Regions from separate parts of the Paraburkholderia sp. J69-1 genome, predicted to be linked through region 2. Evidence: riboswitches for the same ligand, from Rfam matches in the RefSeq annotation. Region 2 holds a riboswitch; the other holds the start of a gene.
What was found. A riboswitch is a leader RNA that binds a small molecule or an ion and turns the genes downstream of it on or off. The one in region 2 is predicted to bind thiamine pyrophosphate.

Region 1 (5,151 bases), on a different contig from region 2:
CGCTTCCACGCCCAGCGCGAAGGCGCGCGCCATCGCTTCCGGGTGCGTCGCCTGCGCCACGGCCGTATTGAGCAGCACGCCGTCGAAGCCCCACTCCATCACCTGCGCCGCGTGCGACGGCAGGCCCAGACCCGCATCGACGATCAGCGGCACGTCGGGCAGACGCTCGCGCAGCACGCGCAGGCCGTAGGGATTGATCACGCCCTTGCCGGTGCCGATGGGCGCGCCCCACGGCATCAGCGCTTCGCAACCGGCGTCGAGCAGGCGGCGGCCGATCACGAGGTCTTCGGTGCAATACGGCAGCACCTTGAAGCCGTCTTTCACGAGACGCGCGGCCGCTTCGATCAGGCCGACCGGATCGGGCTGCAGCGTGTAGTCGTCGCCGATCAGTTCGAGCTTGATCCAGTCGGTGTCGAAGACTTCGCGCGCCATGTGGGCCGTGGTCACGGCTTCGTTGACGGTCAGGCAGCCGGCCGTGTTCGGCAGCAGCGGCACGCCATGGCGCTTGAGCAGATCGAAGAAGCCGGCTTCGGCCGTGCCGTCGTTCATCTGGCGGCGCAGCGCGACGGTGATCATGCCGGGGCGCGCAGCTTGCATCGAATCGGACAGCGATTGCAGCGACGGATAGCGCGAGGTGCCGAGCAGCACGCGGCTCTGGAAGGTTTCGCCGTAGAGCGTGAGCGCGTCGGCGGTGTGTTGGGTGGTCATGGCGTGTATTCCTTGGCGGGTGGCGTGGGCAGATCGTCTGGCGCGAGCCGTGCGATCAGCCGCCGGCCACCGGGCTCACGACGTCGAGGCGGTCGCCCGCCGACAGCGTGCGCGCGCCATGCTGGCCGCGCGCGACGAAATCGCCATTCACGGCGACCGCGAACGGCGGCTGCGCGCCAAATGCGGCAAGCGCATCGGCGACGGTCGCGCCCTCGGGCAGCGTGAGCGGCTTCTGGTTGATCTGGATGTCCATGGCGAATCTTTCACTAGCCGTGTAACGGCGTCTGACTACGGTTGAATCGTGCGAGGCAGCAAGCAGCGCGCCCCGATGTATGTGTTCGCGGCGCTCAGGCGTGCGCGGGCGCGGCGTTGCTGTGCTGGGACTGCGCGATGTGCAGCATCGAGGCCCAGCGCGATCCGGCGCGCAGCGCTTCGAAGGCGTCGGCATCGGCGACATGGCCCGCCAGCATGGCTTCGGCCACGCGCACGGCTTCGTCGGCGACGGCGGGCGCGATCATGAAACCGTGGCGATACAGGCCGTTCACGCGCAGCGTCGCGGCGCCGTCCCAGAACAACGCGGGGCGATGGTCGGGCAACGTCGGGCGGCACTGCGAGTTGAGTTCGAGGATGCGCGCCTCGCCGAACGCCGGATGCACGGCGAACGCCGCGCTCAGCAGTTCCAGCGCCGAACGCACGCTGACCGGCGAGCGGTCCTCGCCTTCGATTTCGGTCGCGCCGATCACATAGAGATCGTTCTGCTTGGGCGCGATATAGAGCGGATAGCGCGGATGCAGCAGGCGCACCGGCCGCGTCAGGCCGATGCCCGGCGCGTGCACGCGCGCCACTTCCCCGCGAATGCCGCGCAGCGCGGGCAGCGCGGGCTTGGCGCCCAGACCGCGGCAATCGATCGTCACGCGCGCGGGCGGCAGGTTGGCGTCATCGACGCTCGTGTTCCAGTGCGTCTGCACGCCGCGTTGCGCGAGACCCGCAGCGAGTGCGGCCAGCGCCTGGCGGTTATCGAGCTGGCCTTCGCCGTCGAGCAGCCAGCCGCGCGCGAAACGCCCGGCGAGCGCCGGTTCGGCCGCGTCGAGTTGCGCGCCCTGCAGCGTCGTGAAGTGGGCATCGGCGAGTTCGCGCGGCGCGTTGGCGCGCACGCGGCGCTCGAACAGCGGCGCTTCGGTGCGATCGGCGTGATGCCAGACCACGAGCGTGCCGTTGCGCTGGAAGAAGACGGGTTCGGGCAGTTCGGCCAGGATTTGCGGCCAGGTGTCGAGCGAGGCGACGCCCAGTTCGGTGATCAGCAATTCGGCGACGGCCGCTTCCGCGAGCGGCGCCAGCATGGCGGCCGCGACCCACGCGGCGGCTTCCCCGCCTTCGGGTCCGCCGCGCTCATAGAGCGCCACGCGATGCCCTGCGCCCGCAAGACGCCAGGCGACCAGACGCCCGCTCAACCCGCCGCCAAGAACGGCGAAATCGGGCATAGCCGGTGCGGACGCGCGTGCGCCAGAAACCAGGGAGCGATCGGAATGTAAGTTAGAAGCGGCGGTCATCGTATCCTTTCCGTACGGCAAGAAGCATGCGTACCCAAGGACGAAACCGGCTGGCAAAGCCGGCCGTGCAACCGCGATGGAGCGCGATGACGTATATCGAACGCGCTGCGCCGCGAAGATTGCCCGGCGGGAATCTGGACGCCTGAATAAATCGTTTTCAACCGACGAATACCGTGGCCGCTGCATGGGCCTGCGTGGATCGGCTGAAAAATAGCGCCAGCAAGACTTTCCGGAAACTTCCCGCGCCGGTATTACCCGGATCGGGTGCGAAGGGTCTCTCTCAGCCTCACTGTGGCATGCCCGGCATACCGGTGAAGCACCCCTGTTTCGTCAACGGCCATTAGACCACAAAAGCCGCGCGCGCCGCAAACCGCCGGGGCAGGCGCACAATCACCGCTCTGGCACAATGCGCTGAGCCGGCGCGAGTGCCGGATCGCATTGCGCAGCAAGGCCTCAAGGGGCGAGATTGCTGCACGGTTAAGACTCGTTTAAGCGCTGCGGGACAGAATCCCAGCGCTGTTGAACAACACGCGCACGGCAGCATGCCACCGCATCACACCAGCGATGGCGGGCATCGTCGATTCCGGCCGCGGGCCGGTACAACATCAGGACGCACATGACCAACTCCACTCCCCGCGCCACGCCGGATCAGAACGAGCATCACAAGATCACGGCCTGGAGCCTGATCAAGCCCTACTGGGTCTCCGAGGAACGCTGGATCGCATGGAGCCTGCTCGTCGCGATCATCGTGATGAACCTGCTCGTCGTGTGGATCAACGTGCGGCTCAATAGCTGGAACGCGGACTTCTACAACGCGCTGCAGAACAAGGACGTCAAGCAGTTCCCGCATCTGCTGATGATCTTCACCGTGCTCGCGTTCGGCTTCATCATCCTCGCGGTGTACGGGCGCTATCTGCGCCAGATGCTCGGCTTCCGCTGGCGCCAGTGGCTCACCACGCGCTTTCTGAACGAGTGGCTCGGCCAGGGCGCGTTCTACCGCATCGAGCGCGACCGTCTCGCCGATAACCCCGACCAGCGGATCAGCGACGACCTGCAGTCGTTCGCCACCACCACGCTGTCGCTCACGCTCGATCTGCTTTCGACGGTCGTCACGCTGGTGTCGTTCATCACGATCCTGTGGTCGCTCGCCGGCGCACTGACTTTCTCGCTGGGCGCCACGCCCATCACGATTCCGGGCTACATGGTCTGGGCCGCCGCGCTCTACGCCGTGTTCGGTTCGCTCGTGATCCAGAAGGTCGGCCATCCGCTCGTGTCGATCAACTATCAGCAACAGAAGGTGGAAGCGGACTTCCGCTTCGGCCTGATCCGCCTGCGCGAAAACGCCGAGCAGATCGCGCTGTATGACGGCATGAACACCGAGCGCAGCAACGCGCAGGGCCTGTTCGCGCACATCCGCGAAAACTGGTGGCGCGTGATGAAGTACACCAAGCGCCTCACCTTCGTGCTGAGCTTCTACGGCCAGATCGCCATCATTTTCCCGCTCGTGGTGGCCGCGCCGCGCTACTTCGCGGGCGCCTTCACCTTCGGCGTGCTGATGCAGATCTCGCAGGCCTTCGGCACCGTGAGCGATTCGTTCTCGTGGTTCATCAATAGTTACGCGACCCTCGTCGAATGGCGCGCTACTGTGAACCGTCTGCGCGAATTCGTGCGCGTGGTGCATTCGCCGCGTCTGAAAGAAACCGTCTCGCCGGCCACGGAACACGGCGGCATCAACCTGCATTTCGTCGATGCGAGCCAGCTCAGCACTGAACATCTGAAGCTCGCGCTGCCCAACGGCAAGCCGCTTTCGGAAGTGCGCGACATCGCCATCAAGCCGGGTTCGCGCTGGCTCGTGCGCGGTCCGTCGGGCGCGGGCAAGAGCACGCTGATGCGCGCGCTCGCGGGTCTCTGGCCGTTCGGCGAAGGCTCGATCGACGCGCCGGTGGATGCGCGCATGATGTTCATCCCGCAGCAAAGCTATCTGCCGATCGGCTCGCTCAAGGCGGCGCTCACCTACCCCTCGCCCGCCGACGATTACAGCGACGAAGACTGCCGCGAAGCGCTGCGCGCCTGCCGCCTGGAAGAGTACGCAGAGCGTCTGGGCGAGTCTGCGCACTGGTCGCGCGTGCTCTCGCCGGGCGAACAGCAACGCCTCGCCGGCGCGCGCGTGCTGCTGCACAAGCCCGACTATCTGTTCCTCGACGAAGCGACCAGCGCGCTCGATCCCGATAACGAAGGGCGTCTGTACAAGCTCTTCGTCGAGCGTCTGCCGAAGGCGGCGATCGTGAGCGTCGCGCATCGCGAATCGCTTTCGGCGTATCACCACGAAACGCTCGAAATCGAGCGCTCGCCGGAAGAGCGCGTCGCCGCGTGATCGATACGTAAGTGGAGCGCCCGGCGTTCCTGCGAAAAACCCATTTGCGCTCAACCACACGCGGTTGAGCGCAAGCAGCGAGCGACACGCGTTCGCTCGCGATCCAGCTTCCCTCCCCGGCCCGCACGCGGCCACGGCGTTCGCCGACACCCCGCTTTCAACGCCCCTCGCCTCGACGGCGCATCGCACCGTAAAATAGCCGGCATTCTGACGGACGTCGCATCGCGCGCTGTCAGGCAAAGATCGGCCACCCACCGCCCCACCGGTCGTGGCCCGCACAACAAACGAGGGGGAGACGAAGCGCGATGCGCTCATTCCAATGGTTCAGTAGACTGAACAACCACGAGCGCCGCCTGCTCGACGCCGGTTCCCGCGGCGATGCCGTGGCCGCGTTCGACTCCACAAAGCAAGCGGCACAGTGGCCGGTGCGGGTTATCTGCTCGTGATCGTTTCCGCACTGTGCCTGCCCGAAACCAAAGGCAAGGTGCTGGAGCCCGCCAGCGACAAAAACCGCCTGCC
Region 2 (5,151 bases):
GAAACCGCGCAAATACGGGCTGATGGACGAACCGGAAGGCAAACGGGGCGGCATCGTCATTGCACCGCCGCAGAACGGGAGACAAACCAGAGGGCTAACCGCGAACGCCCCGCCAGACCAGGGACGGGACGAATAAAGCGCGACGGCATGATGGAGGCGACGAGAGAGAGTAGGAGACGCGAAAGTAAGCGCACCAGAGCAGCACACGACCAAGCCACACAGGAAATTGCAAGCCGGTCGAAAGCCGCCCGAAATACCCGGAACGGGCGCCACGCATTATGCAACAAGGCGCCGCGTTGCGGACGCCGCGAACGTGCTTTATGCGCCGACGCGCAGCGCGCGCGCAACGGTCGCGAAATAAGGGCGCAGCGATGTCGTGCGAAGACAGAAAACCGTCGCTTCATGCCAGGTCGATGCGCCATTTTGAGACCGTGCTAGGATGTCACATTCTTTCATTGTCATTACATTCATCATGCGTCCGCTGCCTGCGTTTTTCGCCTCGCTTCCACCGCGCGCCGCGCGCCCGGTGGCGGCGCGCGCGTGCGCGCTGCGACGCCCTTCCGGCCTGCCGGCCCCGCTCGCCTTCGCCCGGCGTCCGCACTGAACCACCCTCCTTTGCCGGAGCCGTTCAGTCGGGCTCCGGGCCGATCCCGTACGCCCTATCGAGGCCTTCCCTGAAGGCCGCTTCATCTGGATCGCAAAGGAGAATCCCATGTCGAAGAAAATCCGTTATCTGACCGAGCTCGATCTCGCCCGCCTCGAAAAATGCGCCGCCGAAACCGGCGCCGCGCCCGCGCGCCAACTGATGCTCGACGAACTGCTCGAACGCGCCGAGATCGTCGATTCGCGCGAAATTGCCGCCAATATCGTCACCATGAATTCGCAGGTCACGCTGGTGAGCGATCGCACTGGCGAAGCCGTCACCTGGACGGTCGTCTACCCGGCCAACGCCAGCGTCGATCAAGGCCGTCTCAACGTGTTTTCGCCCGCAGGACTGGCGCTGCTCGGCGCGAAACGCGGCGAAACCGTGCGCTTCACACCGCCCAGCGGCGCCGTCGAAACGCTGAAAATTTCGCGCATCCTGTTCCAGCCCGAAGCCGCCGACGACTTCGTGCTGTGATGCGCGATTGCGCCGGTCAACGAGCCCGCCGAGGCGCCCGGCGCAGTCCATCGAGAAGTTTTTTCGCCTCGTTTTTCGCCCTTTTTCGCGTCAAAAACGCGTTCTCTCCTATATAGGTCGCGCGCGCGAATTCCGCGTGTACGCAGCACATTCCCTCGCGCAAAGGCACTTGCCAGAGTGTCGCAGCGCGGTGTATCGTTTGGCCTGCTTACGCGGGGGTCCTGCGTTATGCGCCGCTTCGAACTGTTCACACGAATAGCGTCAGGCAGCGTATTTCGCGGGTGAGAAATACCCTTTGAACCTGATCTGGATAATGCCAGCGCAGGGAAGCGTCCGGACCTTGCAGCAAGACACGCATTACCGCCTGCACCCATCCTCATTGCGAGGTCCGTCCACGTTCCGTCTCGTCTCCTGCGAAGCCGTAGTTCCCACTTTGCATTGCATGGAGAGAGACGCATGAACGCGAATCCCAAGTTCATTTCCGCCAACGCGCACGTCGACGAAGCCGCGATTGCGCCGCTGCCCAATTCCCGCAAGATCTACGTGACCGGTTCGCAGCCGGACATCCGCGTGCCGATGCGCGAGATCACGCAGGCCGATACGCCCACGGGCTTCGGCGGCGAAAAGAATCCGCCGATCTACGTCTACGACACCTCGGGTCCGTACACCGATCCCGAAGCGAAGATCGACATTCGCGCAGGCTTGCCCGCCGTGCGTCAGGCATGGATCGAAAAGCGCGGCGACACCGAAGCGCTGCCCGGTCTCTCCTCCGATTACGGCCGCGAGCGCGCCGCCGATCCGGCCACCGCCGAGCTGCGTTTCCCCGGCCTGCACCGCACGCCGCGCCGCGCACAAGCGGGCAAGAACGTCACGCAGATGCACTACGCGCGTCAGGGCATCATCACGCCCGAGATGGAATACATCGCCATCCGCGAAAACCAGCGCCGCGCCGAATACCTCGAAAGCCTCAAGACCAGCGGCCCGAACGGCGCGAAGCTCGCCGCCATGATGGGCCGCCAGCATCCGGGCCAGGCGTTCGGTGCCGCTGCCTTCGGCAAGGATGCGCTCAAGGAAATCACGCCGGAATTCGTGCGCGAAGAAATCGCCCGCGGCCGCGCGATCATTCCCGCCAACATCAACCACCCGGAAAGCGAGCCGATGATCATCGGCCGTAACTTCCTCGTGAAGATCAACGCGAATATCGGCAATTCGGCGGTGACGTCCTCGATCGGCGAGGAAGTCGACAAGATGACCTGGGCGATCCGCTGGGGCGGCGACACGGTGATGGATCTGTCGACCGGCAAGCACATTCACGAAACGCGCGAGTGGATCATCCGCAATTCGCCGGTGCCGATCGGCACGGTGCCGATCTATCAGGCGCTCGAAAAGGTCAACGGCAAGGCCGAAGACCTGACGTGGGAGATGTTCCGCGACACGCTGATCGAACAGGCCGAGCAAGGCGTCGATTACTTCACGATTCACGCGGGCGTGCGTCTGCAATACGTGCCGCTGACGGCCAACCGCATGACGGGCATCGTGTCGCGCGGCGGCTCGATCATGGCCAAGTGGTGTCTCGCACATCACAAGGAGTCCTTCATTTACGAGCATTTCGAAGAGATCTGCGAAATCATGAAGGAATACGACGTGAGCTTTTCGCTGGGCGACGGCCTGCGCCCCGGCTCGATCTACGACGCCAACGACGAAGCGCAACTGGGCGAACTCAAAACACTGGGCGAGCTCACGCAGATCGCGTGGAAGCACGACGTACAGGTAATGATCGAAGGCCCCGGCCATGTGCCGATGCAGCTCATCAAGGAAAACATGGACCTGCAGCTGGAATGGTGCGACGAAGCGCCGTTCTACACGCTCGGGCCGCTCACGACCGATATCGCGCCGGGCTACGATCACATCACCTCGGGCATCGGCGCGGCGATGATCGGCTGGTTCGGCACGGCGATGCTCTGCTACGTCACGCCGAAGGAACACCTTGGCCTGCCGAACAAGGACGACGTGAAGGAAGGCATCATCACGTACAAGCTCGCGGCGCATGCGGCCGATCTGGCCAAGGGTCATCCGGGCGCGCAGGTGCGTGACAACGCCTTGTCGAAGGCGCGTTTCGAGTTCCGTTGGGAAGACCAGTTCAACATCGGCCTCGACCCGGACAAGGCACGTGAATTCCACGACGAAACGCTGCCCAAGGACTCGGCCAAGGTCGCGCATTTCTGCTCGATGTGCGGCCCGCACTTCTGCTCGATGAAGATCACGCAGGACGTGCGCGACTTCGCGGCCAAACAAGGCGTCAGCGACGCAGAAGCCCTGAAAAAGGGCATGGAAGTGAAGGCGGTGGAATTCGTCAAGCAAGGCGCGGAGATTTATCAGCGCCAGTAAGGCGAGAACGCCCTTTCGCTGCGCTGCACGATGAGCTGACGTATCGTGCAGCGCAGCGAATGATGTTTTCCACACCGAAACACTTTTTAACGACTCCGACAACTCGCTGACAAGCGCACACACCCGGATACGGAGGGCGTGGCTAGCATGGGTGTACTGGAGGTGCGAACTGGGCGCGATTTATGCGACTCGCTTTGCACCGGATACCCCCTATAGCTGGAGTCGAACATGAAAAACTTCGCTCGCACCCGTACCCTCTTCACCGTGGCTACGCTCGTTGCCGTGATCGGCAGTCTGAGCGCTTGCGACAACATGTCCCGACGCGACCGTGACACTGCCATTGGCGCAGGTGTCGGCGGTGCCGCTGGCGCCGTGATCGGCGGCAGCGCGCTTTCTACCGTGGGCGGCGCCGCAGTCGGCGGCATTATCGGCAATCAGGTTGGCAAGTAAGGTTTCGCGCCGGAATACGTGACTGCGTGACGGCTGGCATCCCGTATAGACGATCCTTTCGTCACGCTTTTTCGTCACGCTATGTGCAGTACGAAAGCCGCTAAAAAGAGCAACAAAATACAACAGGCAGATTGGCCGGTCACACGGCTTCAGAGAGGATATGCGGCACGTGCTCCTGCAGGGGCATGTGCCGTTTTTGCGTTCACACATGGCGCGATTGTTCAGGCGTGATAGCCTGAAGCGTTCGTCTGGAGTCGCCATGAAATCCCCGCTTTCTACTCGCGCGCTGTGCCGTCCGCTCAGAACGGCGGCGATCGTGTGCGCTACCGGCGCGCTGCTCGCGCTCTCGGGTTGCTATTACTACACGCCTTACGGGTACTCGGCCTGGTCGCCGTATTACTACCCGGGTTATTACCCTACCGTTCCCGCCGCCAGCACGCAGCAGGAAACCGCCGTGGCCGTTGCAGGCTCAACGACGACGCGCACCGTTACGCAAACCTACGCGCGCCCCAACCCTGCGCCCGCTGCCGTCGCGGATGCTCAATATCCAGGACCGCTTTATCCCTCGCCGCCCGTTGCGGTCGCAGTGCCGGCGTGGCAGGTCTATCCGGCCTATCCGGCCTATTACCCTTATCCCGCGTACTACGGCTATTCCGGTTGGGGCTGGGGCGCACCGGCGGTTTCGATCGGCGTCGGCTTCTGGGGCGGCGGCGGTTACTGGGGACGCGGCTACTGGGGCCATGGCGGCTATGGCGGCGGTCACTGGCATCACTAAAGATCGCTCTGGCACCGCACGACCGTACTTTCCCTGCTTGACCCTGGCGCTCCGTTTTCTATCCTGCAAGTGGGGCATCGGGGATTGAAACACTGCCTTACTGAATAAGCCCTCCTCAGCGGTGGAATTCGCGAGCGCCGCGCGCACGCCGCTCGCGTTCTGCCGTATCTGCCTGCTTGTATCTGCTTGTTGTTTGCATTCCGCCTGACGCCATGCCCGGCTCGCCGTGCGCCCTCACGCACGCCCACGCCGATACGAACCAGCAGAAAGGAGACGTCATGTTCCACCAGTTGTTGACTCCCATCGGCAATTCGCTGCTTTTGTCGTTTCTCGTCGCGGTGCTGCCGATCGTCGTGGTGCTCATCCTGCTCGGCTGGGCGCGCCGGCCCGCCTGGCAGGCCTCGCTCGCCGGGTTGAT

Region 1: it holds a riboswitch for thiamine pyrophosphate, as region 2 does, so the genes downstream of both, U5A67_RS32465 (FAD-dependent oxidoreductase) here and thiC (phosphomethylpyrimidine synthase ThiC) in region 2, are expected to answer to the same signal.

The regions. Positions count from the first base shown of each region.
Region 1 is NZ_CAJMZG010000023.1:74,996-80,146, forward strand. Features, by position in the region: gene U5A67_RS32455 (thiazole synthase) at 1-708, opposite strand, end outside; gene thiS (sulfur carrier protein ThiS) at 764-961, opposite strand; gene U5A67_RS32465 (FAD-dependent oxidoreductase) at 1,056-2,189, opposite strand; TPP riboswitch at 2,479-2,592, opposite strand; gene U5A67_RS32470 (ABC transporter ATP-binding protein/permease) at 2,875-4,632, shown strand.
Region 2 is NZ_CAJMZG010000010.1:158,996-164,146, reverse strand. Features, by position in the region: gene U5A67_RS19930 (EamA family transporter) at 1-60, opposite strand, end outside; gene U5A67_RS19925 (GreA/GreB family elongation factor) at 713-1,120, shown strand; TPP riboswitch at 1,325-1,466, shown strand; gene thiC (phosphomethylpyrimidine synthase ThiC) at 1,577-3,508, shown strand; gene U5A67_RS19915 (glycine zipper 2TM domain-containing protein) at 3,737-3,958, shown strand; gene U5A67_RS19910 (hypothetical protein) at 4,218-4,733, shown strand; gene U5A67_RS19905 (L-lactate permease) at 5,012-5,151, shown strand, end outside.